3 regions of the Actinacidiphila polyblastidii genome follow, and region 1 is predicted to be linked to each of the others. Evidence: predicted binding sites of a transcription regulator. Region 1 holds the regulator's gene; each other region holds the start of a gene.
The links. Region 1 encodes HrcA, which represses chaperone genes, less so after heat shock. Its sites were predicted from a motif close to TTNGCACTCNGNNNNNCNGAGTGCNAA; they were not measured.

Region 2: the regulator HrcA is predicted to act here: its motif matches at 4,198-4,224, upstream of groES (co-chaperone GroES).
Region 3: the regulator HrcA is predicted to act here: its motif matches at 4,617-4,643, upstream of groL (chaperonin GroEL).

What each region holds. Positions count from the first base shown of each region.
Region 1 covers NZ_JAZEWV010000017.1:21,977-32,348, forward strand. The annotation lists gene lepA (translation elongation factor 4) at 1-495, shown strand, start outside; gene V2S66_RS20535 (AMP-dependent synthetase/ligase) at 630-2,513, shown strand; gene V2S66_RS20540 (SpoIIE family protein phosphatase) at 2,762-4,570, shown strand; gene hemW (radical SAM family heme chaperone HemW) at 4,645-5,877, shown strand; gene V2S66_RS20550 (DUF3097 domain-containing protein) at 6,089-6,916, opposite strand; gene V2S66_RS20555 (MBL fold metallo-hydrolase) at 6,950-7,705, opposite strand; gene hrcA (heat-inducible transcriptional repressor HrcA) at 7,962-8,978, shown strand; gene dnaJ (molecular chaperone DnaJ) at 8,979-10,115, shown strand; gene V2S66_RS20570 (nitronate monooxygenase) at 10,356-10,372, shown strand, end outside.
Region 2 covers NZ_JAZEWV010000004.1:147,910-158,281, reverse strand. The annotation lists gene rimI (ribosomal protein S18-alanine N-acetyltransferase) at 7-495, shown strand; gene tsaD (tRNA (adenosine(37)-N6)-threonylcarbamoyltransferase complex transferase subunit TsaD) at 488-1,639, shown strand; gene V2S66_RS07455 (hypothetical protein) at 1,636-1,926, shown strand; gene V2S66_RS07450 (polysaccharide deacetylase family protein) at 2,088-2,939, shown strand; gene V2S66_RS07445 (class I SAM-dependent methyltransferase) at 2,930-4,120, opposite strand; gene groES (co-chaperone GroES) at 4,372-4,680, shown strand; gene groL (chaperonin GroEL) at 4,829-6,451, shown strand; gene V2S66_RS07430 (GNAT family N-acetyltransferase) at 6,630-7,445, shown strand; gene V2S66_RS07425 (MOSC domain-containing protein) at 7,442-8,128, shown strand; gene V2S66_RS07420 (SDR family NAD(P)-dependent oxidoreductase) at 8,139-8,921, shown strand; gene V2S66_RS07415 (aminotransferase class V-fold PLP-dependent enzyme) at 8,979-10,082, opposite strand; gene V2S66_RS07410 (LysR family transcriptional regulator) at 10,165-10,372, shown strand, end outside.
Region 3 covers NZ_JAZEWV010000054.1:18,776-29,147, forward strand. The annotation lists gene V2S66_RS33220 (alpha,alpha-trehalose-phosphate synthase (UDP-forming)) at 1-613, opposite strand, end outside; gene V2S66_RS33225 (glucosyl-3-phosphoglycerate synthase) at 955-1,920, opposite strand; SAM riboswitch class I at 2,089-2,220, shown strand; gene thrC (threonine synthase) at 2,238-3,524, shown strand; gene V2S66_RS33235 (MoaD/ThiS family protein) at 3,521-3,796, shown strand; gene V2S66_RS33240 (cold-shock protein) at 4,230-4,433, shown strand; gene groL (chaperonin GroEL) at 4,762-6,384, shown strand; gene murQ (N-acetylmuramic acid 6-phosphate etherase) at 6,480-7,409, opposite strand; gene V2S66_RS33255 (MurR/RpiR family transcriptional regulator) at 7,519-8,487, opposite strand; gene V2S66_RS33260 (hypothetical protein) at 8,551-8,958, shown strand; gene V2S66_RS33265 (DUF4031 domain-containing protein) at 8,966-9,235, shown strand; gene V2S66_RS33270 (LLM class F420-dependent oxidoreductase) at 9,395-10,279, shown strand; gene V2S66_RS33275 (HD domain-containing protein) at 10,328-10,372, opposite strand, start outside.

The sequences.
Region 1 (10,372 bases):
ATCCGCTACACGCTCCCGCTCGCGGAGATCGTCTTCGACTTCTTCGACCAGCTGAAGTCCAAGACCCGCGGCTACGCCTCGCTGGACTACGAGCCCACCGGCGAGCAGAGCGCCGAGCTGGTCAAGGTCGACATCCTGCTGCACGGCGACAAGGTCGACGCGTTCTCCGCGATCACCCACAAGGACAAGGCGTACGCCTACGGGGTCCGGCTGGTCGCCAAGCTGCGCGAGCTGATCCCGCGGCAGAACTTCGAGGTGCCCATCCAGGCCGCCATCGGCTCCCGGGTGATCGCCCGCGAGACGGTCCGCGCCATCCGCAAGGACGTCCTCGCCAAGTGCTACGGCGGTGACATCAGCCGCAAGCGCAAGCTGCTGGAGAAGCAGAAGGAGGGCAAGAAGCGGATGAAGATGGTCGGCAGCGTGGAGGTGCCGCAGGAGGCGTTCATCGCGGTCCTGTCGACCGACTCCGACGGGGAGGCCAAGGCCAAGAAGTAGCGGCCGCGGGGAGCCGGGGTGCGGCGAACCCGCCGGCCGCACCCTCTTACGCGCCGGGCGTCGGCCCTCTACCCTGTTTCGACCGGATAGGTTACTGGTGAGTTAACAAAACCCCGCGCGTCCCGGAGGTCGTCGTGACCGGCACACAGTCCCTGATCGAGAATCGGCCCCCGTCCGTGGCGTCGCTCTTCCTGGAGCGGGTCGCCGCGACACCGGACGCCGAGGCCTACCGCTACCCGGTGCCGGCCGACGACGGACAGGGGCCGGACGGGTGGAAGTCGCTCACCTGGGGCCAGGCTGCCACCCGCGTCTTCGCGGTGGCCGCCGGGCTGATGGACCTCGGGGTGCGCCCCGAGGAGCGCGTCGCCATCGCCGCCAACACCAGCGTCGAGTGGATCCTCGCCGACCTCGGCGTGCTGTGCGCGGGCGCGGCCACCACCACGATCTACCCGAGCACCAACGCGGACGAGACCGCGTTCATCCTCGCCGACTCCGGCAGCCGGATCCTGATCGCCGAGGACGCCGCGCAGCTCGCCAAGGCCCGCCAGCGCCGCGCCGAGCTGCCCGACCTCGCCCACGTCGTGGTCATCGACACCGCGGACGCCGCCGACCCGGACGGCGACGGCTGGGTGCTGTCGCTCCAGGAGCTGGAGAAGCGTGGCGCGGCCTTCCTCGAACAGCACCCCGAGGCGGTGCGCGAGGCGGTCGCCGCCCTCCAGCGCGACCAGCTCGCCACCCTCATCTACACCTCGGGCACCACCGGGCGCCCCAAGGGCGTGCGGCTGCCCCACGACGCCTGGGCGTACATGGCCCGCGCCATCGAGGCGATCGACCTGCTCGACGAGAACGACGTGCAGTACCTGTGGCTGCCGCTCGCGCACGTCTTCGGCAAGGTGCTGACCGCCGGGCACATCACCGTCGGGCACGTCACCGCGGTCGACGGCCGGGTCGACAAGATCATCGAGAACCTGCCGATCGTCCAGCCCACCTACATGGCCGCCGTGCCGCGGATCTTCGAGAAGGTCTACAACGGCGTCGCGGCCAAGGCGCGCGCCGGCGGCGGCGCGAAGTACAAGATCTTCCAGTGGGCCGCCGAGGTCGCCCGCGAGTACGCCAAGGCCACCCAGAACAGCATGCGGCTGACCGGCTCGCCGACCGCCCCGCTCGCCCTGCGCACCAAGCACGCGCTCGCCGACAAGCTCGTCTACGCCAAGCTGCGGGCGGCCTTCGGCGGCCGGCTGCGCGCCTGCGTCTCCGGCTCCGCGGCCCTCGCCCCGGACATCGGCTACTTCTTCGCCGGCGCCGGCATCCACATCCTGGAGGGCTACGGCCTCACCGAGTCCAGCGCGGCCAGCTTCGTCAACCCCGGCGAGTCCTACCGGACCGGCACCGTCGGCAAGGCGCTGCCGGGCCTGGAGGTCAGGATCGCCGAGGACGGCGAGATCATGCTGCGCGGCCCCGGCATCATGCTGGGATACCACGGGCTGCCCGAGAAGACCGCCGAGGTGCTGGAGCCGGACGGCTGGTTCCACACCGGCGACATCGGCGAGCTGTCGCCCGACGGCTTCCTGAAGATCACCGACCGCAAGAAGGACCTCATCAAGACGTCCGGCGGCAAGTACATCGCGCCGGCCGAGGTCGAGGGCCAGTTCAAGGCGGTGTGCCCGTTCGTCAGCAACGTCCTGGTGGTCGGCGGCGGCCGCAACTTCTGCACGGCGCTGCTCGCCCTCGACGAGCCGACGATCCTCGGCTGGGCGGCCGAGCACGGCCTGGCCGGCCGCACCTACCAGGAGGTCGTCACCGGCGACGAGGTCCGCGAGCTGATCGACGGCTACGTCCAGCGCCTCAACGAGGGGCTGCAGCGGTGGCAGCAGATCCGCAACTTCCGCATCCTCCCGCGCGACCTCGACGTCGAGCACGGCGACCTCACCCCCTCCCTCAAGCTCAAGCGGCCGGTCGTCGAGCGGGAGTTCGCCCCGCTCATCGACGAGATGTACACCGGCTCCCGCGAGTCCTGACCCACCGCGGGCGCAGCCCGGGGTTTTCCGGGGGCGCGGGGAACGGCGCGACGGGCCACGTACCGGCCCGCGGCCGGCCACCGGCCTGAAGGGGCTGGGCAAACGGCCGCGCGCCCAGCGCTGGGGCGGGGGCGGACCATAGCGGACGCGGCAGGGGAGCGGGGCCCCGCGCGGCCCGACGTCGTACGAACGGGGGACGTTGACCCGGGCTCGCCGCCGCGAGGCGGCATCGCTGGGAGCCTGGAGCGATGAGCGTGACCGACGCGGGCCCCAGGCCCGACCACCGCGTGGCGGCGACCACCCTGCCGGGGAACGAGCTGGCCGCCGCCGCGGCCCGCCGCTTCCTGGGGTCCGCGCTCGCCGCGTGGGCCGACCCGCGCTTCGCCGAGCGGGCCGTCGAGGACGGCACGCTGCTGGTCAGCGAGCTGGTCACGAACGCCGTCGTGCACGCCGGCACCACCGTGGACCTGCTGTGCCGGCTGGACACCACCGACCAGGGCGGCCCCGCCCTCGTCCTGGAGGTCACCGACCGCCACCCGGCCCGCACCCTGCGGGCCGGCATGGAGGGGCCGCCGGACAGCGCGGAGGGCGGCCGCGGCCTGCACCTCGTCGCGGTCCTCGCCGACTCCTGGGGCATCACCTACCACCGCGACCGCAAGACCGTCTGGTGCCGCGTGCCGCTCGACGCGGACGAGGCGGACCACGCGGACGACGCCGACGGCGTCCACGGTCCCGGCCGGGACCTCGACGCCCCCGCCCCCGCGCAGCTGCTCGCGCCGGTCCGGCCCGGCCCGTCACGGCGTGCCGACCCGGAGTGGATCAGCCGCGGCTCGCTCTCCTTCCTCGCCGAGGCGTCCGACCTGCTGGCCGGACAGCTCGACGAGGAGAACATCGCCTCGCTGGCCGCCCAGCTGCTCGTGCCGCGCCTCGCGGACTGGTGCGCGGTGTGGCTGTACCCGCAGAACGCGGCGCCGCGCCTCGCGCACGTCTGGCACGGCGCGGAGCACCGCATCGACGACCTGCGGGCCGTACTGGAGAAGTCGCCGCCCGCGCTGCCGCCCGCCGCAGGCAACCCCCCCGGGGTGCGGCGGCCGCTCGCGGAACCCTTCGGCGCGCTCGCCGTGCCGCTGGTCGCCGCGGGCCACTGCCACGGCACGCTGATGCTCGGCCGCAGCGGCGTGCTCGGGCTGCCCGACGAGACCACGGGCCTCATCGAGGACTTCGCCCGCCGGGTCGCGCTGGCCCTCGGCACCGCCCGGCAGTACGCCCGCCAGGCCATGATCAGCACCGTGCTGCAGCGCGGCCTGCTGCCGCCCGCCACCGGGCACATCCCCGGGGTGGCGCACGCGGTGGTCTACGAGCCGGCGGCCGGCGACTGGGTGGGCGGCGACTTCTACGACCTGTTCCCGGCGGGCGACGGCCGCTGGTGCTTCGCGCTCGGCGACGTCTGCGGCGGCGGCCCCGAGGCCGCGTCGCTCGCCGGGATCGCCCGCCCGGTGCTGCGGCTGCTGGCCCGCGAGGGCTACGGCGTCGCGGACGTCCTCGACCGGCTCAACCGGGCGCTGGCCGACGAGGCGGCCACCGCCCTGCTCGCCGAGACCGCGACCTGGGACGGCGGCCAGGGCCGCTTCCTGTCGCTGCTGTACGGCGAGGTCACGCCGTACCGCCGGGACGGAGCGGGCCAGGGGCGTACGGCCGGCGCCCGGTGCACGCTGGCCTCCGCCGGCCACCCGCTGCCGCTGCTGCTGGCCGCGGACGGCTCGGTACGGCCCGCCGCCGACCCGCAGCTGCTGCTCGGCATCGCCGACGACGCCCGCTACACCGCCCAGTCCTTCGACCTCGCGCCCGGCGAGGTGCTGCTGTGCGTCACCGACGGCGTCACCGAACGCCGCCACGGCCCCCGCCAGTTCGACGACGGGGACGGGCTCGCGGCGGCGCTGCGCGACTGCGCGGGCCTGGACGCGGCCGGCGTCGCCGAGCGCATCCGCAGGGCCGTGCACGACTTCGACGCCGAGCCGCCCGCCGACGACTTGGCGCTGCTGGTGCTGCGGGCCTGACGCCGGCCGGGACGGCGGCCCGGCCTGGACGGCGGCCCGGCCGGGACACCGCGGGCGTGCCGGATACTGGGAGGATGCCTTCCGTACTCCCCGACGGCGAACCCGTGCCCGCCGACGGCGCCCTGCCGGCGCACGCGCTGGCCGGCGCGGCCGACCGGCCGCTCGGCTTCTACGTGCACGTGCCGTACTGCGCGACCCGCTGCGGCTACTGCGACTTCAACACCTACACGGCGACCGAGCTGCGCGGCTCGGGCGGCGCGCCGGCCTCCCGCGAGAACTACGCGGACGTGCTGATCGACGAGGTCAGGCTGGCCCGCAAGGTGCTCGGCGACGACCCGCGGCCGGTCGAGACGGTCTTCGTCGGCGGCGGCACCCCCACGCTGCTGCCGGCGGCCGACCTCGGGCGGATGCTGGATGCGATCCGCACCGAGTTCGGGCTGGCGCCGGGCGCCGAGGTCAGCACGGAGGCCAACCCTGAGTCCGTCGACCCCGCCTATCTGGCGCGGCTGCGCGACAGCGGCTTCAACCGGATCTCCTTCGGCATGCAGAGCGCCCGGCAGCACGTGCTGAAGGTGCTGGACCGCACCCACACCCCCGGGCGGCCGGAGCGCTGCGTCGCCGAGGCCCGCGCGGCCGGCTTCGACCATGTCAACCTCGACCTGATCTACGGCACCCCGGGGGAGTCCGACGACGACTGGCGGGCCTCCCTCGACGCGGCCGTCGGGGCCGGTCCCGACCACGTCTCGGCGTACGCGCTGATCGTGGAGGAGGGCACCCGGCTGGCCGCGCGGATCCGCCGCGGCGAGGTCCCGACGACCGACGACGACGTGCACGCCGACCGCTACCTGATCGCGCAGGAGCGGCTCGCCGCCGCGGGCTTCTCCTGGTACGAGGTGTCGAACTGGGCGACCACCCCCGAGGGGCGCTGCCGGCACAACGAGCTGTACTGGACCGGCGCGGACTGGTGGGGCGCGGGCCCCGGCGCGCACAGCCACGTCGGCGGCGTGCGCTGGTGGAACGTCAAGCACCCGGGCGCGTACGCGCAGGCCCTGGGCGAGGGGCGCAGCCCGGGTGCGGGCCGCGAGGTGCTGGCCGCCGAGGACCGGCGGGTCGAGCGGATCCTGCTGGAGCTGCGGCTCTCCCAGGGCTGCCCGCTCGACCTGCTCGCCGACGAGGGCGCCCGCGCGGCCGCCCGCGCCCTGCGCGACGGCCTCCTCGAACCCGGCCCCTACGCCCTCGGCCGCGCCGTCCTCACCCTCCGCGGCCGCCTCCTGGCCGACGCCGTCGTCCGCGACCTCGTCGACTGACGCCGCGCCCCCTGTCCACCGCCCGGTGGTGGGCTGCTGGGGGCGAGGCCCTGCGCGGGCGCGGGCCCGTTTTTGAGGGGGTGCGGGGAACTGCGCGCTCAGCCGCCGCGCGGCGCGCGGTTGGCCACCGGCCCGGAGGGGCAGTCGCGATCGCGTCCGGGCCACCGGCCGGCGGGCGGTCGGAGGCGGCTTCCGGGCGAAGCCCGGTGGGTCAGGGGGAGGTGACGAAGTCGATGAGCTCCTCGACGCGGCCCAACAGCTCCGGCTCCAGGTCCCGGAAGGAGCTGACGGCGGACAGAATCCGCTGCCACGCCTCACCGGTGCTGAGGTCGCTCCAGCCGAGCGCCCGGCAGACGCCGGTCTTCCAGTCCTCGCCGCGAGGCACCCGCGGCCACCCCGGGATGCCGACCGACGACGGCTTCACCGCCTCCCACACGTCGATGTAGGGGTGGCCGACGACCAGGACGTCCGGCCCGGTGACCGACGCCGCGATGCGGGACTCCTTCGAGCCGGGCACCAGGTGGTCGACGAGCACGCCGAGGCGGGCGTCGGGGGCGGGCCCGAAGGCGGCCACCAGGGCCGGCAGGTCGTCGACGCCTTCGAGGTACTCCACGACGACGCCCTCGACCCGCAGGTCGTGCCCCCACACCCGCTCGACCAGCTCGGCGTCGTGCCGGCCCTCGACGTAGATCCGGCCGGCCCGCGCCACGCGGGCCTTCGCGCCGGTCACCGCGATCGAGCCGGAGGCGGACAGCAGCGGGCCGCGGGGCGCCGGCGCGGCGGCGGGCCGCACCAGCGTCACCGTCCTGCCGTCGATGAGGAAGCCGCGCGGCGCCATCGGGAACACCCGGTGCTTGCCGAAGCGGTCCTCCAGGGTGACGGTGAGGCCCTCCGCGGTCTTCTCCACCCGCACCACCGCGCCGCAGAAGCCGGTGGCGGCCTCCTCGACCACCAGGTCGGCCTCCGCGGCCACTTCGGGGGCGGGTCCCTGCTTCTTCCAGGGCGGGGTCAGATCGGCGTCGTAACTGCGGCTGCGCATGGGGGTGATGGTAGCCAGCGGCGGCCGTCCGGCTCAGCCGGCGGCGCCGAACCGCCGGGCCAGCGTGTCCCGCTGGGCCCGCACGAAGCGGGCGTCGACGACCGCGCCGTGCCCCGGCACGTACCGCGCGGTCTCGCCGCCGGCCGCCAGCAGCGCGTCCAGCGTGCCCGGCCAGCGGGCGGGCACCGCGTCCTCGTCGGCCTGCGGCTCCCCCGACTCCTCCACCAGGTCGCCGCAGAACACCACCGGCGGGTCGCCGGCGCCCGCGCCGGGCACCAGCACCACCAGGTCGTGCCCGGTGTGCCCGGGACCCGGGTGCAGCAGCCGCACCGGCCGGCCCCCGAGGTCGAGCGCCAGCTCCCCGGCCACCGGCAGGTCAGGAGCGCGCAGGGCGGCCGCGGCCCGTGCCGCCTCCCGCGGGTCGACGCCGTACGCGACCGCGGCCGCGCGCAGCGGCTCCCGCTCGCGTGCCAGGTACCCGGCGAGGGACCGCTCCCCGCACACCCGGGCGTCCGGGAACGCGGCCGCGCCGAAGACGTGGTCGAAGTGGCCGTGGGTGAGCGCCACGTGGGTGACCGGGCGGCCGGTCAGCGCCGCGACCTGGTCGCGCAGCTCCGCGCCCTCGCCCAGGGTGGAACCGGTGTCGACCAGCAGTACCGCGTCCGCGCCGACGACCAGCCCGATCGTCACGTCGAGGAAGGGCAGCCGCCGCCGGGCCACCCCGGGCGCCAGCTGCTCCCACGCGGGCCCGGCCGGAACCGCGCCGCCGGCCTCGTCCGCACCGTCCACGGGGATGACGCTACCGTCGCCGTGCGCTCGCCGCCCGGCCGCCCGCGCCCGCCTGCCCGGCCGTGCGTGTTGTCCCGACCCGGCCGTGAATGCGTCCTTCCGTCCCCGCCCGTCCCCGCCGTCGCGCGATGTCCGATACCGAGCCGGTCTTGCCGAGCCCTTGCCGCCTCGCCGTACACTGGCTGCGGGAGAGCTGGCACTCGAAACGGCGGAGTGCCAGGCAGGACGTCCGAGATCCCGGGGCTGGAGGTGCACGATGCTGAGCGAACGCAGACTCGAGGTGCTGCGTGCGATCGTTCAGGACTACGTCGGCACCGAGGAGCCGGTGGGGTCCAAGGCGCTGACCGAGCGGCACCAGCTCGGCGTCTCGCCCGCCACGGTCCGCAACGACATGGCGGTGCTGGAGGACGAGGGGTACATCGCGCAGCCGCACACCAGCGCCGGCCGCATCCCCACCGACAAGGGCTACCGGCTCTTCGTCGACAAGCTGGCCGGCGTCAAGCCGCTGTCCGTCGCCGAACGCCGTGCCATCCAGAACTTCCTCGACGGCGCCGTCGACCTCGACGACGTGGTCGGCCGCACGGTGCGGCTGCTGGCGCAGCTCACCCGGCAGGTCGCCGTCGTGCAGTACCCGTCGCTGACCCGCTCCTCGGTGCGGCACGTGGAGCTGCTGTCGCTGGCGCCCGCCCGGCTCATGCTGGTGCTGATCACCGACACCGGCCGGGTCGAGCAGCGGATCGTCGACTGCGTCGCGCCGGTCGGCGAGACCCTGCTCGCGGACCTGCGGGCCCGGCTCAACAGCCGGATCGTCGGCCGCCGCTTCAGCGACGTTCCGCCGCAGGTCCAGGACCTGCCGGAGAGCTTCGAACCCGACGACCGGCCGGCCGTCGCGACGGTGCTCGCCACCCTCCTCGAAACGCTCGTCGAGGAGAAGGAGGAGCGCATCATGCTCGGGGGCGCGGCGAACCTCACCCGGTTCAACCACGACTTCCCGATGACGATCCGGCCCGTGCTGGAAGCACTGGAGGAGCAGATGGTCCTGCTGAAGCTGCTCGGCGAGACCAGGGACTCGACGATGACCGTGCGCATCGGGCATGAGAATTTTCACGAGGGCCTCAATTCCACCTCCGTGGTGGCAGTCGGCTACGGTTCGGGCGACGAGGCAGTCGCCAAACTCGGCGTGGTCGGACCGACCCGCATGGACTACCCCGGAACGATGGGAGCGGTACGCGCAGTGGCACGTTACGTCGGACAGATCCTGGCGGAGTCGTAAGTGGCCACGGACTACTACGCCGTGCTCGGCGTACGCCGCGACGCAGGACCGGACGAGATCAAGAAGGCGTTCCGGCGCCTCGCCCGCGAACTGCACCCGGACGTCAATCCGGACCCGAAGACCCAGGAGCGGTTCAAGGAGATCAACGCCGCTTACGAGGTGCTCTCCGACCCGCAGAAGAAGCAGGTGTACGACCTCGGCGGCGATCCGCTGTCCGCGGCCGGCGGCGCCGGCGGGCCGGGCGGCTTCGGCGCCGGCTTCGGCAACTTCAGCGACATCATGGACGCCTTCTTCGGACAGTCGCAGCAGCGCGGACCGCGCTCGCGCACCCGGCGCGGGCAGGACGCCATGATCCGGCTGGAGATCGAGCTGGACGAGGCGGCCTTCGGCACCACCAAGGACATCCAGGTCGACACCGCCGTCACCTGCGGCACCTGCAACGGCGAGGGGGCCGCGCCCGGCACCTCGGCGCAGACCTGCGACATGTGCCGCGGCCGCGGCGAGGTGTCCCAGGTCACCCGCTCCTTCCTCGGCCAGGTCATGACGTCCCGGCCGTGCCCGCAGTGCCAGGGCTTCGGCACCGTCGTCCCGACGCCGTGCCCGGAGTGCGCGGGCGACGGCCGGGTGCGCTCGCGCCGCACGCTGACCGTGAAGATCCCCGCGGGCGTCGACAACGGCACCCGTATCCAGCTCGCGGGCGAGGGCGAGGTCGGCCCCGGCGGCGGCCCGGCCGGCGACCTGTACGTGGAGATCCGCGAGGTCCCGCACCAGGTGTTCCAGCGCCGCGGCGACGACCTGCACTGCACGGTCACCATCCCGATGACCGCGGCCGCGCTTGGCACGAAATGCCCGCTGGAGACCCTCGACGGCCTTGAGGAGATCGACATCCGGCCGGGCACCCAGTCGGGGCAGTCGATCCCGCTGCACCAGCGCGGCATCACCCACCTGCGCGGCGGCGGCCGCGGCGACCTCGTGGTCCACGTCGAGGTCGTCACGCCGCACAAGCTCGATCCCGACCAGGAGGAGCTCATGCGGCGGCTGGCGAAGCTGCGCGGCGAGGAGCGCCCCACCGGCCAGTTCGCCCCCGGCCAGCAGGGCCTCTTCTCCCGCCTCAAGGACGCCTTCAACGGGCGTTAACACGACCGCCGTTCACCTGGCGGCGTGCGCTGCGCCCCCCCGGCGCCCCTGGGGGGCGCAGTGCCCTGCGCTGGGCGCGAGGACGTTTTCTCGCGGACACCGCCCGCGGTTCGCCACCGGCCCGGTGGTGCTGCCGTCGCCGTCGCCGGCCCGCCGGACGGTGGCGGGCCGGTGGGCGGGGGAGCCCGTCGCGGGCCGCTGGGAAACGGGGGCATGCCCGGGGCGTGGGAGGATGGCGGCATGTCCGCGTTGACCGA
Region 2 (10,372 bases), on a different contig from region 1:
CGGGCGATGCGCTGGTGGGACCTGGACGCGGTGATCGCCCTGGAGCACGACCTGTTCCCCGAGGACGCCTGGTCCCGCGGCATGTTCTGGTCGGAGCTCGCCGACACCCGCCACCCCGCCGCGACGCGCACCTACGTGGTCGCCGAGGACCCCGCCGACGGCCGGCTGGTCGGCTACGCGGGCCTTGCCGCGGTGGCCGGCACCGGCGACGTGCAGACCATCGCCGCCGCCCGCGACCACTGGAGCACCGGCCTCGGCGCCCGGCTGCTCACGGTGCTGCTGCGCGCCGCGACCGCCGCCGAGTGCCACGAGGTGCTGCTGGAGGTGCGGGTCGACAACGCCCGCGCCCAGCGCCTCTACCAGCGCTTCGGCTTCGAGCCGATCGGCTTCCGCAAGGGCTACTACCAGCCGGGGAACGTGGACGCGCTGGTGATGCGCCTCGCCGACCCCGCGCGGCAGCCCGTACTGAACACCACTGAGGACAACCATGGCTGACGAACCCCTGGTCCTGGGCATCGAGACCTCGTGCGACGAGACCGGTGTCGGCGTCGTGCGCGGCCGCACGCTGCTCGCCGACGCGGTCGCGTCCAGCGTCGACGAGCACGCGCGCTACGGCGGGGTCGTCCCCGAGGTGGCCAGCCGCGCCCACCTGGAGGCGATGGTCCCGACCATCCAGCGGGCGCTGCGGCAGGCCGGGGTGAGCGCCCGCGACCTCGACGCGGTCGCGGTCACCGCGGGACCGGGCCTGGCCGGCGCGCTGCTGGTCGGCGTGTCGGCCGCCAAGGCGTACGCCTACGCCCTCGGCAAGCCGCTCTACGGCGTCAACCACCTCGCCTCGCACATCTGCGTCGACCAGCTCGAACACGGGCCGCTGCCCGAGCCGACGATGGCGCTGCTGGTCTCCGGCGGCCACTCCTCGCTGCTGCTCGCACCCGACATCACCAGCGACGTGCGGCCGCTCGGCGCGACCATCGACGACGCGGCGGGCGAGGCGTTCGACAAGGTGGCCCGGGTGCTCGGCCTCGGCTTCCCCGGCGGCCCGGTGATCGACCGGTACGCGCGCGAGGGCGACCCCGCCGCGATCGCCTTCCCGCGCGGCCTGACCGGCGGCCGGGACCCGCTCTACGACTTCTCCTTCTCCGGTCTGAAGACCGCCGTCGCGCGCTGGGTGGAGGCGCGCCGCAGGGACGGCCAGGAGGTGCCGGTCGCCGACGTGGCCGCGTCCTTCCAGGAGGCGGTGGTGGACGTGCTGACCCGCAAGGCGCTGCGGGCCTGCAAGGACAACGGCGTCGACCATCTGATGATCGGCGGCGGCGTGGCCGCCAACTCCCGGCTGCGCGCGCTGGCGCTGGAGCGCTGCGAGGGCGCCGGCATCCGGCTGCGGGTGCCGCGGCCCGGGCTGTGCACGGACAACGGCGCGATGGTCGCCTCCCTCGGGTCCGAGATGGTCGCGCGCGGCCGCGCGGCGTCCACGCTCGACCTGCCCGCGGACTCCTCACTGCCGGTCACCGAGGTCTCCGTGCCCGGCCACAGCCACCCCGACCCGCACGAGGACGGCCACCCGCAGGGCCACGGTCACGGTCACGACCACGCGCACGACCACGCGCACGAGACCGGCAAGGACAACCTGTACGGATGACCGTGACGCTGATGTGGGAGGCCGCGGCCGCGGAGGGCCGCGGGCCCGAACTCCTCGACTGGGCGCGGCAGGAGGCGGCCGCACTGGCCGGCGAGCCGCGCCGCAGGGAGTTCCTCACCGCCCCCGGCGACCGGGTCCTGGTGCTCACCTGGTGGGACGCGCCCTACGCCGCGGAGCTGCCCGAACTCGCCGACCCGCCGGCCGAGTTGGTGCGGCGGCCGGTGCACCGCTGGCGCTTCGTCTCGGTCTCCGTCGAGCCCCCGGCCGACGGGACCCGCGCCGGCTGACCGGGAGCGACCGCTCCGGTACCGCCCGTACCGGCGGCCCCGCGGCGGAACCCTTGGCCAGGAATCCGCATCACCCAGGGTGATCGCACGACCGGGCGCCGACGGCAGCAGCCCCGCGTTCGTGGCCGCGGAGTTCTGCACAGGGGCGAGGTTCCACCGGTATGCGCAACCCGACGGCGGCCGCACGGCCGCTCCTGGCCCTGCTCGGCCTGCTGCTGGCGGCGGGCTGCTCGGCGCCCGGCGCCCCGGCCGCCGCGGCGCGGACGCCCGCCGCGACCCCTGCCGTGCACGCGGCGCCGGGCCGGAACCCGGCCGCCGCCAGGGCCGCGCGCGCCGCGGCCTTCCGCAGGTGGGGCGTCCCGCTGCTGCCGCCGCCGCCGGCGCCGCCCGCGGTCAAGCCGGTGCGCACCGGCGGCGGGCAGATACCCGTGGTCAGCCGGATACCCACCACCCGGAAGATCGTCTTCGTGACCTTCGACGACGGCGCGGAGAAGGACCCGCGGTTCGTCCAGATGATGAAGGACCTGCGGATACCGTTCACGATGTTCCTGACCGACGACATCATCAGGAACGACTACGCCTTCTTCAAACCCCTCCAGGCGCTGGGGAACCCGATAGAGGACCACACCCTCAGCCACCCCGACCTGCCCACCCGGAGCCCGGCCCGGCAGCGCCAGGAGATCTGCGAGCAGCAGACCAGGCTCACCCGCGAGTACGGGGTGCGGCCCGGCCTCTTCCGGCCGCCCTACGGCGACTACGACGCGGCCACCCGGGCCGCGGTGCGGTCCTGCGGCGGCCTGCGGGCGATCATCCTGTGGCGGGAGTCCATGCAGATCAAGGACGTGGCCTTCCAGGACCCCGGACGCAGATACCATCCCGGCGACATCGTCCTCGCGCACTTCCGCGGGCCCTCCGAGCTCAAGGGCGAGTCGATGACCGCGATGGTGCGGAACATGCTGCGCTCCATCGCCGCGCAGGGCTTCACGGTGGCGCCGCTGGAGGACTACGTCTGAGCGGACCGCGGGCCGAGCGGTGCGCCGATCAGCATCGACGGCGCGCCTGCCACCCGGGTCAGGAACACCGTGGCGGCGTGCGGGCCCCGCGGCTTCACCCGCCGCCTGACCTCCTCAGGCTCCACCGCGGAACCCCGCTTCTTCACCGTCAGCGTCCCCACCTCGCGCTCGCGCAGCAGCGCCTTGAGCCGCTTGAGGCCGAACGGCAGCACGTCGCTGATCTCGTACCCGGTCGCGTACGGGGTGGGGTGCGGCGCGTCGGCGGTGACGTAGGCGATCGTCGGGTCGATCAGGCCGCCGTCCAGCGCGCGGGCCACCTCGGCGACCAGGTGCGCGCGGATCACCGCGCCGTCCGGCTCGTAGAGGAAACGTCCCGGCGCCCGCACCGGCGCCTGCGGCGGTGCGCCTGCGGCGGCCAGCTGCGCGCCCGAGGGCAGCAGGGTGGCCCGCACGGTGCCGGGGGCGGTGCCGAACCAGAGCGCGGCCTCCTTCACGTCGCCGGAGTCCGACACCCACTCGGCCTCCGCGTCGCCCGGCACCGCGTCGTGCGGGATGCCCGGCGCCACCTTCACCGCGGCGTACCGGACCCGGCGGGCGGCCGCCACCGCCCACGACAGCGGCGGCGAGTACGCCTCCGGGTCGAAGGTGCGGTTGCCGCCCGACCGGCGCGCCGGGTCCACGAACACCGCGTCGTACGGGTCGAGGACGACGTCCGCGACGTCCGCGCAGCGCACCTCGATCCGGTCGGCGAGGCCCAGCGCCTCCGCGTTGGCACGGGCCACCGCGCAGGTCAGCGGGGAGCGGTCGACGGCCAGCACCCCGATGCCGGCGCGGGCCAGCGCGACGGCGTCGCCGCCGATGCCGCCGCACAGGTCGGCGACGCTGCGCACGCCCAGCGCGCGGAAGCGCTCCGCCCGGTGGGCGGCCACGGTGGTGCGGGTCGCCTGCTCGACGCCGTCCGGCGTGAAGTACATCCGGCGCGCGTCCGCCGCGCCGAACTTCGCGGCGGCGCGCTGCCGCAGGCGGCCCTGCGTCAGCGCGGCGGACACCAGCCGGGCGTCGTACGTCCGCCGCAGCCGGGTGGCCGCGGCCAGCTCCTCCCCGGGGGCCAGTTCCCGCACCTCGTCCAGCAGTTCCTGCCCTGCGGGCAGCAGCAGCTCCCCGAATCCGTCGACGTCCACCCGGCCATTCTCGCCCTCCGCGGCCGTGCCCGACGCCGCCCCCGCCGGGCGCCGGGTACCGCCAGGTGAGCGGTCGCCTGGCACTCCGCTTGACCGAGTGCTAAGTGCGTCCTAGTCTCAGTTCTGGCACTCGGCACCGCTGAGTGCCAGAACTCAGCGACGGGCAGGTCCGGCACCCGCGACGACGGGCCTACCAGGTCGCCGACCCAGACAGACACTCCCGTGAGCCCTTTGAAGGGGGAGGTCGGATCGTGACGACCGCCAGCACCAAGGTTGCCATCAAGCCGCTCGAGGACCGCATCGTGGTCCAGCCGCTCGATGCCGAGCAGACCACGGCCTCCGGCCTGGTCATTCCGGACACCGCCAAGGAGAAGCCCCAGGAGGGCGTCGTCCTGGCCGTGGGCCCGGGCCGCTTCGAGGACGGCAACCGCCTGCCGCTCGACGTCGCCGTCGGCGACGTCGTGCTGTACAGCAAGTACGGCGGCACCGAGGTGAAGTACAACGGCGAGGAGTACCTCGTCCTCTCGGCTCGCGACGTCCTCGCGATCGTCGAGAAGTAATCTCTCCGGCTCCACGCGCAGCCGTGATCCCGCCCCGGGTGTCCGTGTCCTAGAGGCCGGGTCCCGGGGCGGTTTCGTTGACCGTCCTCACCGTTCTGCACGACGACTGACGACGACATCTGACGAGTAGACGAGGTAGTTCGCAGGCATGGCCAAGATTCTGAAGTTCGACGAGGACGCCCGCCGCGCCCTGGAGCGCGGCGTCAACAAGCTCGCTGACACCGTGAAGGTCACGATCGGCCCCAAGGGCCGCAACGTCGTGATCGACAAGAAGTTCGGCGCCCCGACCATCACCAACGACGGCGTGACCATCGCCCGCGAGGTGGAGCTCGACGACCCGTACGAGAACCTGGGCGCGCAGCTCGTCAAGGAGGTGGCGACCAAGACCAACGACATCGCGGGCGACGGCACCACCACCGCGACCGTGCTGGCCCAGGCGCTGGTCCGCGAGGGCCTGCGCAACGTCGCCGCGGGCGCCTCCCCGGCCGCCCTGAAGAAGGGCATCGACGCGGCCGTCAAGGCCGTCTCGGACGAGCTGCTGGCCTCCGCCCGCGCCATCGAGGGCAAGGAGGACATCGCCGCGGTCGCCGCGCTGTCCGCCCAGGACAAGCAGGTCGGCGAGCTGATCGCCGAGGCGATGGACAAGGTCGGCAAGGACGGCGTCATCACCGTCGAGGAGTCCAACACCTTCGGGCTGGAGCTGGACTTCACCGAGGGCATGGCGTTCGACAAGGGCTACCTGTCGCCGTACTTCGTGACCGACCAGGAGCGTATGGAGGCCGTCCTCGACGACCCGTACATCCTGATCCACCAGGGCAAGATCGCCTCCATCCAGGACATGCTGCCGCTGCTGGAGAAGGTCATCCAGGCCGGCGCCTCCAAGCCGCTGCTGATCATCGCCGAGGACGTCGAGGGCGAGGCCCTGTCCACGCTGGTGGTCAACAAGATCCGCGGCACGTTCAACGCCGTCGCGGTCAAGGCCCCCGGCTTCGGCGACCGCCGCAAGGCCATGCTCGGCGACATCGCGACGCTGACCGGCGCCACGGTCATCGCCGAGGAGGTCGGCCTCAAGCTCGACCAGGCCGGTCTCGACCTGCTGGGCACCGCCCGCCGCGTCACCGTCACCAAGGACGACACCACGATCGTCGACGGTGCCGGCGACAAGGCCGAGATCGAGGGCCGGATCGGCCAGATCAAGGCGGAGATCTCCACCACCGACTCCGACTGGGACCGCGAGAAGCTTCAGGAGCGGCTGGCCAAGCTGGCCGGCGGCGTCTGCGTCATCAAGGTCGGCGCGGCCACCGAGGTCGAGCTCAAGGAGAAGAAGCACCGCCTGGAGGACGCGATCTCCGCGACCCGCGCGGCGGTCGAGGAGGGCATCGTCTCCGGCGGCGGCTCCGCGCTGGTGCACGCCGTCAAGGTGCTCGCCGACAACCTCGGCAAGGTCGGCGACGAGGCCACCGGTGTCGCGGTCGTGCGCCGCGCCGCGGTCGAGCCGCTGCGCTGGATCGCCGAGAACGCCGGCCTCGAGGGCTACGTGATCACCGCCAAGGTGTCCGAGCTGGACAAGGGCCACGGCTTCAACGCGGCCACCGGCGAGTACGGCGACCTGGTCAAGGCCGGCGTCATCGACCCGGTCAAGGTCACCCGCTCCGCGCTGGAGAACGCCGCGTCCATCGCCTCCCTGCTGCTCACGACCGAGACCCTGGTCGTCGAGAAGAAGGAAGAGGAGCCGGCCGAGGCGGGCCACAGCCACGGCCACAGCCACTGAGCGCTGCGCGCCGCTGGACCGGCCACGGTCCGACCACGGGTGAGGCCCGGTGTCCCTTTCGGGGGCGCCGGGCCTCACCCGTGTCCGGCGCCTGCCCCGGAGCCCGTCCCGCGCCCGCCCGCCGCCAGGGCGGCGAAATTGGGTGGGCCCGCGGAGCCGGACGTGCTGGAATGCCCGGATGGATACGGCTGAGGTACTGGCGCTGTTCGACGCGCAGATGAGGCGGGCCGCCGTGCCGCAGGGCGCCGGCGGCCGGTCGGAGCAGGCCGGCGGGGTGCTGCGGCACGTCGAGGGCGGCGCCGACGGGTGGGCGGGCGTGCTGTGGTCGGACCTGGACGAGGGGACCGCGGACGCCGCCGTCGCCGCGGAGGCGGCCTGGGCGGACGGCCCGCAGGGGCGCGGCCTGGAGTTCGAGTGGAAGCTGTACGCGCACGACCGCCCGGCCGACCTCGGCGCGCGGCTGCGCGCGGCCGGCTTCGTGCCGGAACCGCCGGAGACGCTGATGGTCGCCGAGGTCGCGGCGCTGCCGCAGGAGCCGCGGCTGCCGGCCGGCGTGCGGCTGGAGACGGTCGCCGACGCGGCGGGCGTGGAGCGGGCGGCCGCCGCGCACGAGTCGGCGTTCGGCACCAGCGCGGCCCGGCTGCGCGCCCGGCTGCTCGACCAGTTGGAGCACGCGCCGCAGACCCTGCACCTGGTGGTGGCGATGGCCGGCGACCTCCCGGTCTGCTCGGCCCGGATGGAGTTCCACCCGGGCACGGACTTCGCGAGCCTGTGGGGCGGCGGCACCGTCAGGGAGTGGCGCGGGCGCGGCATCTACCGCGCGCTGGTCGCCCACCGGGCCGGGCTCGCCGCCCGCCGCGGCGTGCGGTACCTCCAGGTCGACGCGACCGACGACAGCCGGCCGATCCTCCAGCGCCTCGGCTTCGCCCCGCTGACCGTGACCACCCCCTACCTCAGGCCGCGGCCCCCGGCGGCCACGGAGGCGCCGCGGTGAAGGTGCTGAGCGTCAACGTCGGCCGTCCGCGGCCCAACCCCTGGAAGCGGCTGCCGGCGACCGGCATCGACAAGCGGCCGGTGACCGGGCCGGTCGCGGTGAGCGCGCCCGGCCCCAAGGGCACCGGCGCGGTGGGCCTGGCCGGCGACCGCGCCTACGACGTCAAGCACCACGGCGGCGACGACCAGGCGGTGTACGCGTACGCGCGGGAGGACCTCGACGGGTGGCAGCGGGCACTGGGCCGCGACCTGGCGAACGGCGCCTTCGGTGAGAACCTCACCACGACCGGCATCGACGTCAACGCCGCGCTGCTCGGCGAGCGGTGGCGGATCGGCTCGGCCGTCCTGGAGGTGTCCTGCCCGCGCATCCCGTGCGCGACGTTCGCCGGCTGGCTGGAGCAGGAGGGCTGGCTGCGGACCTTCACCCGGGCCGCGCTGCCCGGCCCGTACCTGCGGGTGGTGGAGCCCGGCGCGCTGGCCGCGGGCGACCCGGTGACCGTGCTGTCCCGGCCGTCCGACCACCGGGTCACCGTCGCGCTGAGCTTCCGCGCGCTGACCACCGAGCCCGAGCTGCTGCCGCGGCTGCTGGAGGTGGCCGCCTTCCCCGACGCGGAGCGCGAGACGATCCGCCGCCGGGTGGGCCGCGGCCCGGGGGCCGCCCACGACGGCCCCGGCACGCCCTAAGGTCTGTCGCATGACCACTTCACTGGTGACCGGCGCCACCGCGGGGATCGGCGCGGCCTTCGCGCGGCGGCTGGCCGCCGACGGGCACGCGCTGGTGCTCGTCGCACGGGACGGCGAGCGGCTGGCCGGCAGCGCGGCCGGGCTGCGCGAGCGGTACGGCGTCGAGGTCGAGGTGCTGGCCGCCGACCTGGCCGAGGAGGAGGGCGTCGCGGCCGTGGCGGCGCGGCTGCGGGACGGCTCCCCGAGGCCGGTGGACGTGCTGGTCAACAACGCCGGCTTCGGCAACCGCGGCACCTTCCTCGACGTGCCGGTCGAGGACGAGGTGCGGATGCTGCGGGTGCACTGCGAGGCGGTGCTGCGGCTCACCGCGGCCGCCGCGGAGCCGATGCGGGCCCGCGGCCGCGGCACGATCGTGAACGTGGCGTCGGTCGCCGCCTTCATGCCGCGCGGCACCTACGGCGCCAGCAAGGCGTGGGTGGTGCGCTTCACCGAGGGCGTCGCCCAGGAGCTGGGCGGCAGCGGGGTGCGGATGCTCGCGCTGTGCCCGGGGTTCGTGCGCACCGAGTTCCACCAGCGGGCCGGGATGGACGCCTCCCGGCTGCCGTCCTTCGCCTGGCTGGACGCGGATCGCGTCGTCGCCGCCGCGCTGCGCGACCTGGCCCGCGGCCGCACGGTCAGCGTCCCCTCGGTCCGCTACAAGATCGCCGTCGGTCTTGCCCGGCACGTCCCCGCCGGTGTGTTCGGCGCGGCCTCCACCCGTACCGGCCGCCGCTACGACCCGAAGACGCGCTGACGCCGGCGGTCGGCGCGGCCGGCACGGTGGAGTGCGGCGCCGTTCGGTGGGCGCCGCTCAGGCCAGTGCGGCGAGGGCCGCGTCGACGTCCGACGCGCGGTTGTACAGGTGCAGCGCGAACCGCAGGTTCCCGGCGCGGGCGCTGCACCGGATGCCCGCCGCCGCGAGGCGGTCGGCGGCGTCGGCGGGCATGCCGGGGACGGCCACGATCGCCGACGCGCCCGGCAGCGGGGTGTGGCCCAGCGCGCTGAGCCCGTCGCGCAGCCGGGCGGCGAGGGCGACGTCGTGGGCGTGGATCGCGGGCACGCCGATCTCCTCGACCAGGGACAGCGAGGCCGCCGCGCCGACGTAGGACAGGTACGCCGGCCGGGTGTCGAAGCGCCGGGCGCCGGGCGCCAGCCGCTCCACCGGGCCGTAGCAGGACTCCCACGGGTCGTCGGCGCAGTACCAGCCGGCGAAGGCCGGCGACAGCGTCGGCTCCAGCCCCTCGCGGACGGTGAGGAAGCAGGCGCCGTGCGGGCTGAGCAGCCACTTGTAGCCGTGGCAGACGAGGTAGTCGCAGGCGTCGGGGTCCACCGGCAGCCAGCCCACCGACTGGGTGCCGTCCAGCAGCATCCGCGCCCCGTACGCGCGCGCCGCCGCGGAGATCGCGGCCAGGTCCGCGACCCGGCCGTCGGCGGACTGCGCGGTGCTGACCGCGACCAGCGCGGTGTCCTCGCGCACCGCGGCGGCGACCGCGTCCAGCGGCGCGGTGCGCAGCCGCAGGTCGCCGCGGCCGGCGAAGGGCTGCACGACCGAGCTGAAGTCGCCCTCGGCGACGAGCACCTCGGCGCCGGGCGGCAGCGCCGCCGCGACCAGCCCGACCGCGCCGGCCACCGTTCCGGCCAGCGCCACCCGCGCCGCCGGCACGCCGGTGATCCGGGCGTACGCGGCCCGGCTCGCGGCGGTCGCCTCCTCGTACACCGCGGTGTCCGGCCGCCCTGCCGCCCACGCGTCGACCGCGGCGCGCAGCGCGGCCGCGGTCCTGGCCGGGGGGAGGCCCAGGGTGGCGGTGTCCAGGTAGCCGGCCGCGGTGCCGGGATACTCGGCGGCGGCCGCCGCCAGCAGCGCGCCGGTGTCCTCGTGTCCGTCGATGGGGTGTGCGTCGATGCCCGTGTCCATGCGTCCACCCTGGGCGCACCGGCTCTCAAAGTCCATCGACGATCTTTGTCGGGTGACCCTAAGCAGCGCTTATGGTTGAAGCATGATCGAGGCCCGCCATCTTCGCGTGCTGCGCGCCGTCGCCCGCACCGGATCGTTCTCCGCCGCGGCCCGGGACCTGGGCTGCACCCAGCCCGCCGTCAGCCAGCAGATGAAGGCGCTGGAGGGCAGCGCGGGCACTCCGCTGCTGGTGCGCGGCGCCCGCGAGATGCGGCTCACCGAGGCGGGCGAGGCGCTGGTCAGGCACGCGG
Region 3 (10,372 bases), on a different contig from region 1:
AGGCGGCGCGGTCCGCGCCGAGGACGCCGGTCAGCACGCGCCGCGCCACGTCGTCCGGGAGCAGCCGGAAGTAGTCCGGCGGGGCCCACGGGGTGTGCGAGAAGTGGCCGATCCGCAGGTCGGGGCGGAGTTCGCGGAGCAGCGCGGGGACGAGCGTCAGGTGGTAGTCCTGCACCAGCACGGCGGCGCCCTCGGCCGCGTCGTCCGCGAGGGCCTGGGCGAAGGCCGCGTTGTACTCCTCGTACGCGGCCCACTCGGACTCGAACGACTCGTCGAAGACGGGTTCCAGCGGGGTCTGGTACAGCATGTGGTGCACGAACCACAGCGTGGAGTTGGCGATGCCGTTGTAGGCCGCGGCGAAGACCTCGGGCGGCACGGCGATCATGTGCGAGCCGGGCTCGCCGACGCCCTGCCGCACGGCCTCCCGGTCGCCCTCGGAGAGCGCGGCGCACACCCACAGGGCGTCCGCGTCCGGGCCGATCGCGCTCAGGCCCGAGACGAGGCCGCCGCCGCCTCTTCTGCTGGTCAGCCCTCCGTCTGCGGTCTTCGTGTACGAAACCGGGCCGCGGTTCGAGGCCACCAGAATCCGGGCGGCGCGTTGCGATGCCTCCATGCCGTGTGCCTAGCCCTTCGGGCCCCCCCTCAAACCTCCCGCCCCCTCACGCCGAGCCGCGCCCCCTCCCCGGCCCGCGCCGGGCCCGCGCCCCCTCCCCGGCCCGCGCCCGGACCGCGCCGGGCCCGCGCCCCGTCTCCGGGCTGCGCCCGGATCGCGGTGGGGGTTGCGCCGCACCAGGGGCGCGGGGAACTGCGCGGGCAAGCGGCCGCCGGTCGGTGGTCCGGTCGGCGACGGGAGTTGCCCCCTCGGGCCGGTGGCGAGGTGCAGCCGTCGTGGTGGCTGGTCGCGCAGTTCCCCGCGCCCCTGAAAGGCCCCGGGCTGAAAGCCCAGCGCAGCGGTCAGGCCGCGGGGCGGGAGCGGTATTCCGGGACGTCGCGCATCGGAGGGCGCTCGTCCGTGTCGACGGGGTGGGTGGTGGGGACGAACTCCGACCCGGCCCGGTCGAACTGGGTGAGGCGCGGCCGCACCAGATGCCCCCGCGCCAGCCTGAGCTGCGCCGTGCGGTAGATGGCGGCGGCCATCCGCCCCAGCGCCTGCCCGTCCTGGTGCCGGTGGTGCCGCACGCCGACGTCCACCTGGGCGAGCGCCTCCAGGCCGACCAGGCCCAGCGCGTCGACGAGCATGCCCAGCTCGACCCCGTACCCGACCGGGAACGGCAGCCGCTCCAGCAGCGAGCGGCGCGCCGCGTACTCCCCGCCGAGCGGCTGCACGAACCCCGCGAGCCGCGGCCAGTGCAGGTTCAGCAGCGGCCGCGCCACCAGCTCGGTGACCCGGCCGCCGCCGGCCGGCACCACGTCCGCGCCGGTCTCCAGCGGCCGGTCGTACATCGCCTTGACCAGCTGCACCGACGGCTCGGTGAGCAGCGGCCCGACGATGCCGGAGACGAACCGCGAGTCGAACTCGCGCAGGTCCGCGTCGACGAAGCAGACGATCTCCCCCCGGGTGACGAGCAGCGAGCGCCACAGCACCTCGCCCTTGCCGGGCGCGGCGGGCAGCCGCGGCAGGATGTCGTCGCGGCGCACCACCGTGGCGCCCGCGGCGGCGGCCGCCGCGGCCGTGCCGTCGCGGGACCCGGAGTCGACCACGACCAGCTCGTCGACCAGCGGCATCTCGGCGCTCATCAGGTCGCGGCGGATGGTCGCCGCGATCGCCCCGACGGTGGCCTCCTCGTCGAGCGCGGGCAGCACCACGCTGACCGTGCCGCGCTCGCCCGCGGCACGCTTCGCGGCCAGCAGCAGGTCGAGCGGACGGTCCGCGGCCGACCACGACCTGCGCTCCAGCCAGCGCTCCACCTCATCGAGCACGTGTCGTTCTTCTCCCTGGTCGATGCGGCGTTTCGGGCGCCCGGTGGGGCGCCCGGAGGCCGTCTCGCGGTACGGACCGCATCCTCGGCCGTCCGGCTTGTCGGTTACAGTCTTGAACAACGCGTACGGCGACCGCATGCCGGGGGTCGTATGCCGACAACTGCATACCGCTCATCCAGAGGGGCAGAGGGAACGGCCCGTTGAAGCCCCGGCAACCCTCCCGCCGACCGCGAGGTCACACGGTGGGGAAGGTGCCAATTCCGTCTCGCGACGCGACCTGCGGCGTGAGGAAGATGAGGAGAAAGGGCCTCGCCATCATGGCTGCGCAAACCGTCGATCACGCCGCTGTCGCCTCCGCGGCGTTCGGACCCGCCGCGGCGCTCTCCTGCCGCGAGTGCGGCACCCGCTTCCCGCTCAGTGCGATCTTCGCCTGCCAGGAGTGTTTCGGCCCCCTTGAGGTGGCCTACGACCTGCCGCTCGGCGACCCGGAGGGCCTGCGCGAGCGGATCGAGGCCGGCCCGGCGAACATCTGGCGGTACGCCCCGCTGCTCCCGGTCCCCGCGAACGTCGCCGACCAGCCGAACCTGAACCCGGGCTGGACCAAGCTCGTCAAGGCCGACAACCTCGCCCGCGAGCTGGGCATCACCGGCGGCCTGTACGTCAAGGACGACTCCGGCAACCCGACGCACTCCTTCAAGGACCGCGTCGTGGCCATCGCGCTGGAGGCCGCCCGCACCTTCGGCCTGACCACGCTGTCCTGCTCCTCCACCGGCAACCTGGCCGGCGCGGTGGGCGCGGCCGCGGCCCGCGCGGGCTTCCGGTCCTGCGTGTTCATCCCGCACGACCTGGAGGCCGGCAAGGTCGTCATGGCCGCGGTGTACGGCGGCGAGCTGGTCGGCATCGAGGGCAACTACGACGCGGTGAACCGCTTCTGCTCCGAGCTGATCGGCGACCCGATCGGCGAGGGCTGGGGCTTCGTCAACGTCAACCTGCGCCCGTACTACGGCGAGGGCTCCAAGACGCTGGCCTACGAGATCGCCGAGCAGCTCGGCTGGCGGCTGCCGGACAACCTGGTGATCCCGATCGCCTCCGGGTCCCAGCTCACCAAGATCGACAAGGGGCTGCAGGAGCTGATCAAGCTCGGCCTGGTCGAGGAGAAGCCCTACCGCATCTACGGCGCCCAGGCGGAGGGCTGCTCGCCGGTCTCCGCGGCGTTCAAGGCCGGTCACGACGTGGTCCGCCCGGTGAAGCCCGACACCATCGCCAAGTCGCTGGCGATCGGCAACCCGGCGGACGGCCCGTACGTCCTGGACATCGCGCGGCGCACCGGCGGAGCGGTCGAGGACGTCGACGACGAGCAGATCGTGGACGCGATCAAGCTGCTGGCCCGCACCGAGGGCATCTTCGCGGAGACCGCGGGCGGGGTGACCGTCGGCGTGCTGAAGAAGCTCATCGAGTCCGGGCAGCTCGACCCGGCCGCCGAGACCGTCGTGCTCAACACCGGCGACGGCCTGAAGACCCTGGACGCGGTGGCTCCCACCACCGGGCCGACCGCCACCATCCGCCCCACCCTTGACGCGTTCCGAGAGGCAGGCCTCGCATGAGTGCTTCCGTACGTATTCCCACGATCCTGCGCACCTACACCGGCGGCCTGGCCGAGGTGCCGGCCGACGGCGGCACCCTGGCCGAGGTGATCGCGTCGCTGGAGAAGAATCACGCGGGCATTTCGGCGCGCGTTCTGGACGATTCCGGAAAGCTCCGGCGTTTCGTGAACGTTTATGTCAACGACGACGACGTCCGCTTTTCCGAGGGACTCGCCACCGCGGTGCCCGACGGCGCCAGCGTCTCGATCATTCCGGCGGTCGCGGGCGGCTGATCGCCGCTGACCCGGTCGGTGCCCCGTCCACCCCGAGGGTGGGCGGGGCACCCCCATGATCGGGTTTGGTTGAAACCTTGTACAGTTGCCCGAGGCAGGTCGGTCGCCGCCGCGGGAGGTTCGGCAGGTGCGACGATTTATCGCCAAATTCACGAACGTTATTTCCCTTTCATCCCTTATGTCCGGCCCGAGATGCCCCGCATTATCGATTTTTCTCGGGGTATTTCCGATGGGTCGCCTCAGGAATTCTCGTCCGATTGACCTGTTGCACTGGGCATCCGTGCAGATACATTCAGCCGCGGTCGACGCGTTCCGGCGCACGCCCCCCAGGGCCCCCATCCGATCATCGGTAAGGGGCACTCGGTCGGGTGAGGTCTGACCCGGGCCCGCGAAGTGCGGGGCCGCGATAGGGCCAGCAATAGGGGAGTTAGGAATGGCTCAGGGCACCGTCAAGTGGTTCAACGCGGAGAAGGGCTACGGCTTCATCGCGGTCGACGGTGGTGCGGATGTCTTCGTCCACTACAGCGCGATACAGATGGACGGATACCGCACCCTGGAGGAAGGCCAGCGAGTCGAGTTCGAGATCTCGCAGGGTCAGAAGGGGCCGCAGGCGGACATGGTCCGACTGGCCGGCTGAGCATCCCGGCGCGTTCGGCCATCGACGCGGCGCTTCACGCCGGAGGGCCCGCACCCCTTGAGGGTGCGGGCCCTCCGTGCGTCCGCGCCCGCCCCCGTCCGCGCCCGCTTCCCACCTCGCTCCCGGCGCCGCCGGCACCCCGAGGCGCTTGCACTCGAAGGGGGTGAGTGCTAATCATTGGCGTTGGCACTCTCCGTGCGAGAGTGCCACCTTGGACCGGGTCGTGAGGCCCGTCGGACGCCGGACCGATCCGGTGCCCGGCCGGCCGTCCGTCGCGGGCACTGCGCGGTCCTCAGCAGTAATTTCCGTCCCGGGAGGACCACTTCACATGGCCAAGATCATCGCGTTCGACGAGGAGGCGCGGCGCGGTCTCGAGCGCGGTATGAACCAGCTCGCCGACGCCGTCAAGGTCACTCTCGGCCCCAAGGGCCGGAACGTCGTTCTGGAGAAGAAGTGGGGCGCCCCCACGATCACCAACGACGGCGTGTCCATCGCCAAGGAGATCGAGCTCGAGGACCCGTACGAGAAGATCGGCGCCGAGCTGGTCAAGGAGGTCGCGAAGAAGACGGACGACGTCGCCGGTGACGGCACGACGACCGCGACCGTCCTCGCCCAGGCGCTGGTCAAGGAGGGCCTGCGCAACGTGGCGGCGGGCGCCAACCCGATGGCCCTCAAGCGCGGCATCGAGAAGGCCGTCGAGGCCGTCTCCGCCGCCCTGCTGGAGCAGGCCAAGGACGTGGAGACCAAGGAGCAGATCGCCTCCACCGCCTCCATCTCCGCCGCTGACACCCAGATCGGCGAGCTGATCGCCGAGGCGATGGACAAGGTCGGCAAGGAAGGCGTCATCACCGTCGAGGAGTCGCAGACCTTCGGGCTCGAGCTCGAGCTCACCGAGGGCATGCGCTTCGACAAGGGCTTCATCTCCGCCTACTTCGCCACCGACCTGGAGCGTATGGAGGCGTCGCTCGACGACCCGTACATCCTGATCGTCAACTCCAAGATCTCCGCGGTGAAGGACCTGCTCCCGCTGCTGGAGAAGGTCATGCAGTCCGGCAAGCCGCTGCTGATCATCGCCGAGGACGTCGAGGGCGAGGCCCTGTCGACCCTGGTGGTCAACAAGATCCGCGGCACCTTCAAGTCCGTCGCCGTCAAGGCCCCGGGCTTCGGCGACCGCCGCAAGGCCATGCTGGGCGACATCGCCATCCTCACCGGCGGCACGGTCATCTCCGAGGAGGTCGGCCTCAAGCTGGAGAACGCGGGCCTCGACCTGCTCGGCCGCGCCCGCACCGTCGTCATCAGCAAGGACGAGACGACCATCGTCGACGGCTCCGGCGACAGCGACCAGGTCGCCGGCCGGGTCAACCAGATCCGCGCCGAGATCGAGAACAGCGACTCGGACTACGACCGCGAGAAGCTCCAGGAGCGCCTGGCGAAGCTGGCCGGCGGCGTGGCCGTCATCAAGGCCGGCGCCGCGACCGAGGTCGAGCTGAAGGAGCGCAAGCACCGCATCGAGGACGCGGTGCGCAACGCCAAGGCGGCCGTCGAGGAGGGCATCGTCGCCGGCGGCGGCGTGGCCCTGCTGCAGGCCACCGCGGTGTTCGAGAAGCTGGAGCTGGAAGGCGACGAGGCGACCGGCGCCAACGCCGTCAAGCTCGCGCTGGAGGCCCCGCTCAAGCAGATCGCCGTCAACGGCGGCCTCGAGGGCGGCGTCATCGTCGAGAAGGTGCGCAACCTTCCGGTCGGCCACGGCCTCAACGCCGCGACCGGCGAGTACGTCGACATGATCGCCGAGGGCATCATCGACCCGGCGAAGGTCACCCGCTCCGCGCTGCAGAACGCCGCGTCCATCGCCGCGCTCTTCCTCACCACCGAGGCCGTCATCGCCGACAAGCCGGAGAAGGCCGCCGCGGCCGCTCCGGGCGGCATGCCGGGTGGCGACATGGACTTCTGATCCCCCCGGGATCGAAGCCGCACGCGACAAGGCGCCGCCCCCTCCGCATCGGAGGGGGCGGCGCCTTGTCGCGCACCCTGCGCCGGGTGGTGCGCTCAGGCGTGCGCCGCCTCCAGGGCGGCGCGCAGGTGGCCCTTGGACTCGCTGAGCAGCCGCTCGGCGGTGGACGCGTCCACGTGCGCGAGCAGCGTCAGGATCGCCGGCTTCACCTCGCCGTCGGTGGCGGTCAGCGCCGCCTCGATCGCCGCGTCGCCCGCGCCGGTGGCGAGCGCCACGATCCGCCGCGAGCGCGCCCGCAGCTTCTCGTTGGAGGCGCGGACGTCGACCATCAGGTTCCCGTAGGTCTTGCCGAGCCGGATCATGGTGATCGTCGAGAGCATGTTGAGCACCAGCTTCTGCGCGGTGCCCGCCTTCAGCCGGGTGGACCCGGAGACCAGCTCGGGCCCCACCACCACCTCGATCGGGTGGTCGGCGGCCGCGCCCAGCGGCGAGCCGGCGTTGCACGACAGGCCGATGGTCAGCGCCCCCACGCTGCGGGCGTACTCCACCGCGCCGACCGCGTACGGCGTCCTCCCCGACGCCGAGATGCCGACCACGCTGTCGGCGGGGCCGAGCCCCAGCGCGGCCAGGTCCGCGCCGGCCAGCTCGCTGCTGTCCTCGGCGCCCTCGACCGAGGTGACCATCGCCTCGGGGCCGCCCGCGATCAGGCCCACCACCTCGCGTCCCGGCGAGGTGTTGAACGTCGGCGGGCACTCGCTCGCGTCGAGCACGCCCAGTCGCCCGGCGGTGCCCGCCCCCGCGTAGACGAGGCGGCCGCCGCGGGTCATACGGGCCGCGACGCCGTCGATGGCCGCCGCGATCGCGGGCAGCGCGCCGGCCACGGCGGACGGCACCGTGAGGTCCTCGCCGTTCATGATCCGCGCGATCTCCAGGGTCGACCTGCGGTCGATCTCGGCGAACTCGGGCCGGACCGCCTCGGTGGTCAGCGTCTCCAACTCGCGGCGCAGCTCGGTGTACTGGGTCATATGCGGCTCGTTCATCCTTCTCGCATGGGTCAGGTGCGCTGGTGGGGGGATGGCGCGGGTGGGTGCGGGCGGGGGACCGTACGGGTGCCGCGGGCGGCGGCCGTACGGGTCAGCTGCGGCCCGCCCGCGGGGTGTGCCGGTGCGCGAGCGCCTCGTACGAGGCGGACAGCGCGGGCGCCGCGGACTCGTAGGTGCGCTGCGCGACGCCTATGAACAGGCAGTCCACCACGAGCAGCTGGCTGGTCCTGCTCGACATGGCCGCGGGACGCAGCTCGCTCTCCCGCGAGCTGGCCGTGGTGAGCACCACGTCGGCGTACTGGGTGACCGCGCCGTCCGCGCGGCCGGTGATCGCGATGGTGGTCGCGCCGCGGTCGAAGGCCGCCCGCAGCGGCTCGATCACGTCGTGGGTGCTGCCGGAGTGGGTGATGGCCAGCGCGACGTCGCCGGGCCGCAGCTGCACCGCGTTGGTGACGGCCAGGTGCGGGTCGGCGTGGGCGTGCGCGATCAGCCCGATCCGCAGCAGCTTCTGCGCCAGGTCCTGGGCGACCAGGCCCGACGCCGCGATCCCGTAGACGTCGGTGCGGCGGGCCGCGGCCAGGGCGCTGACCGCCGCCTCCAGCTGCACGGTGTCGAGCTGGGCCGCGGTGTCGGCGAGGGTCTGCTGCTCCTCGACGGCGAGCTTGGCCACCACGTCGCCCAGCGGGTCGTCGACGGCGATGTCGGCGGTGACCGCGGGGGGAGCGCCGGTGGCCTGCTGCGCGGCGAGCGCGGCGAGCGCGAGCCGCAGGTCGCGGTAGCCGGGGTAGCCCAGCAGCCGGGCGGTGCGGACGACGGTCGCCTCGCTGGTGCCGGTGCGCACTGCGAGGGCGGTGACGGTGAGGTGGGAGCAGCCGGCCGGGTCGCTCGCGACCGCCTCGGCGACCCGCTGCATCGAGCGGGTCATCGAGGGGGCGAGGGTGCGGACCTTGGCGGCGAGGGCCCCCGGGTCGGGGGGCGTGACGGGGAGGACGGGCGCGCCGGGCACGCCGCGGAGGGCGCGGGCACTCGGGGAGAAAGTTTCCTTCACGCTATAGGTCACCTGGTGAAAGGTATTTTCAGGCGGTGGCCACCGTCAAGGCCGCCGCCTTGCGACAATGGCGGCATGAACAGTGAGACGCACGGCGCCCCGGAACCCGGCGGCGAGCAGCCCGGCGGCGGGGCGGCCGGCGACGCGCTCGAAGCGGTGCTGCACGGCGCCCGCGCGCTGGTGCTGGCCGACCTCGCCGCGCGCGACGTGGCAGGACCGGACGTCGTCTCCGTGCTGGAGGACGCGGTGAGCAGCCGCCGCTGGTGGCTCGGGCAGTGGCCGGACGGCGCGGGCTTCGTCCCCGGGCTGGTCGCCCAGGACGTCCAGGACGCCCTGCTGGAGACCCGCGGCCGCTGGCCGCTCTGCCCGTACTGCGAGGACCCGCACGCCCTGGCCGTCGAGCCGGAGTTGGGCGAGGACCCGCACTGGGTGTGCGAGGCGCGCGGCGAGGCCGTCGCCCCGGTCGGCTCGCTGGGAGCGTGAGGCCCGCGTGCCGGTCTACATCGACCCGCCGACCTGGCCCGGCCACGGCCGCCACTGGTCGCACCTGGTCAGCGACAGCTCCTACGCCGAACTGCACGCCTTCGCCGCCCGGTTGGGCGCCCCGCCGCGCGCCTTCGAACGCGACCACTACGACATCCCGGCCGCCCGGTACGCCGACGCGGTCAGGCTCGGCGCGATAGAGGTCGGGAGCAGGGAACTGGTCCGCCGGCTCACCGCGGCCGGCCTGCGCCGCCGCAAGCACCCCGGCCCGGCCTGACGCCCCCCGCGCCCCCGCGCCCCCGTGGTCGCGGCGGGCCGGACCGCTTGGCCGGGACCGGGCAGGAAACCGGGGCCGCCGTGGTTGCACCCACCGCAGGCGGATCTTCGCCCGTACCGAGGCCCCCGTCCGAGGGCCCGTACAGAGGAGAGAGCACTCATGGCACAGCGCGACCGTTTCGGCAGGATCGGTGTGTGGAGCAGCGCGTGGACCAACGCCCTGGCAGGCGACGGCGCCGCGTACACCGCCGCCTACGACGACGCCGCCGCAGAACTGGAGTCCCTCGGCTACGGGGCGATCTGGCTCGGCGCCAGCCCGTCGGTCGGCCACGCGGAGCGGCTCCTGCGGGCCACCTCCGGCATCACGGTGGCGACCGGCATCCTCAGCATCTGGGAGCACACGCCGGCCGACGTCGCCGCCCAGCGCGCCGCCGTCGAAGCCGCCCACCCCGGGCGCTTCCTGCTCGGCATCGGCGTCAGCCACAGCGCGCTCGCCGAGGAGTACGCCCGCCCCTACTCCGCGATGCGCGACTTCCTGGACGGCCTGGACGCCGCGCCGCAGCCGGTGCCCGCTCAGGGCCGCGCGCTGGCCGCGCTCGGCCCGAAGATGCTGGAGCTGGCCCGCGACCGCAGCGCCGGCGCGCACCCGTACCTGGTCACCGCCGAGCACACCGCGCAGGCCCGCGCGGCGCTCGGCGGGGACGCGCTGCTGGCGCCGGAGCTGAAGGTCGTGCTCGACGGCGACCTGGCGCGCGCCCGCGGCACCGCGCGCGACTACCTGGCCCGCTACCTCGCACTGCCCAACTACACCGCGAACCTGCTGCGTTCGGGCTTCACCGAGGACGACCTGGCGGACGGCGGCAGCGACCGCCTGCTGGACGCGGTGTACGCGCTCGGCGACGAGGACGCGGTGGTGCGCAAGGTGGAGGAGTTCTTCGCCGCCGGCGCCGACCACGTCGCCCTCCAGGCGGTCACCGAGGGCGCGACCGCGACCACGCTCCCGCTCCCCGAGTGGCGGCGCCTGGCCGCGCTCATCAAGCACTGACCGGGCGCGCCGCCGGCCTCGCCCGCGGCCGGCGGCGCCCGGCGCGGCTCACGCTTCGAGCAGCTCCAGCTCCGTGCCGAGGTTGCGCCGGGC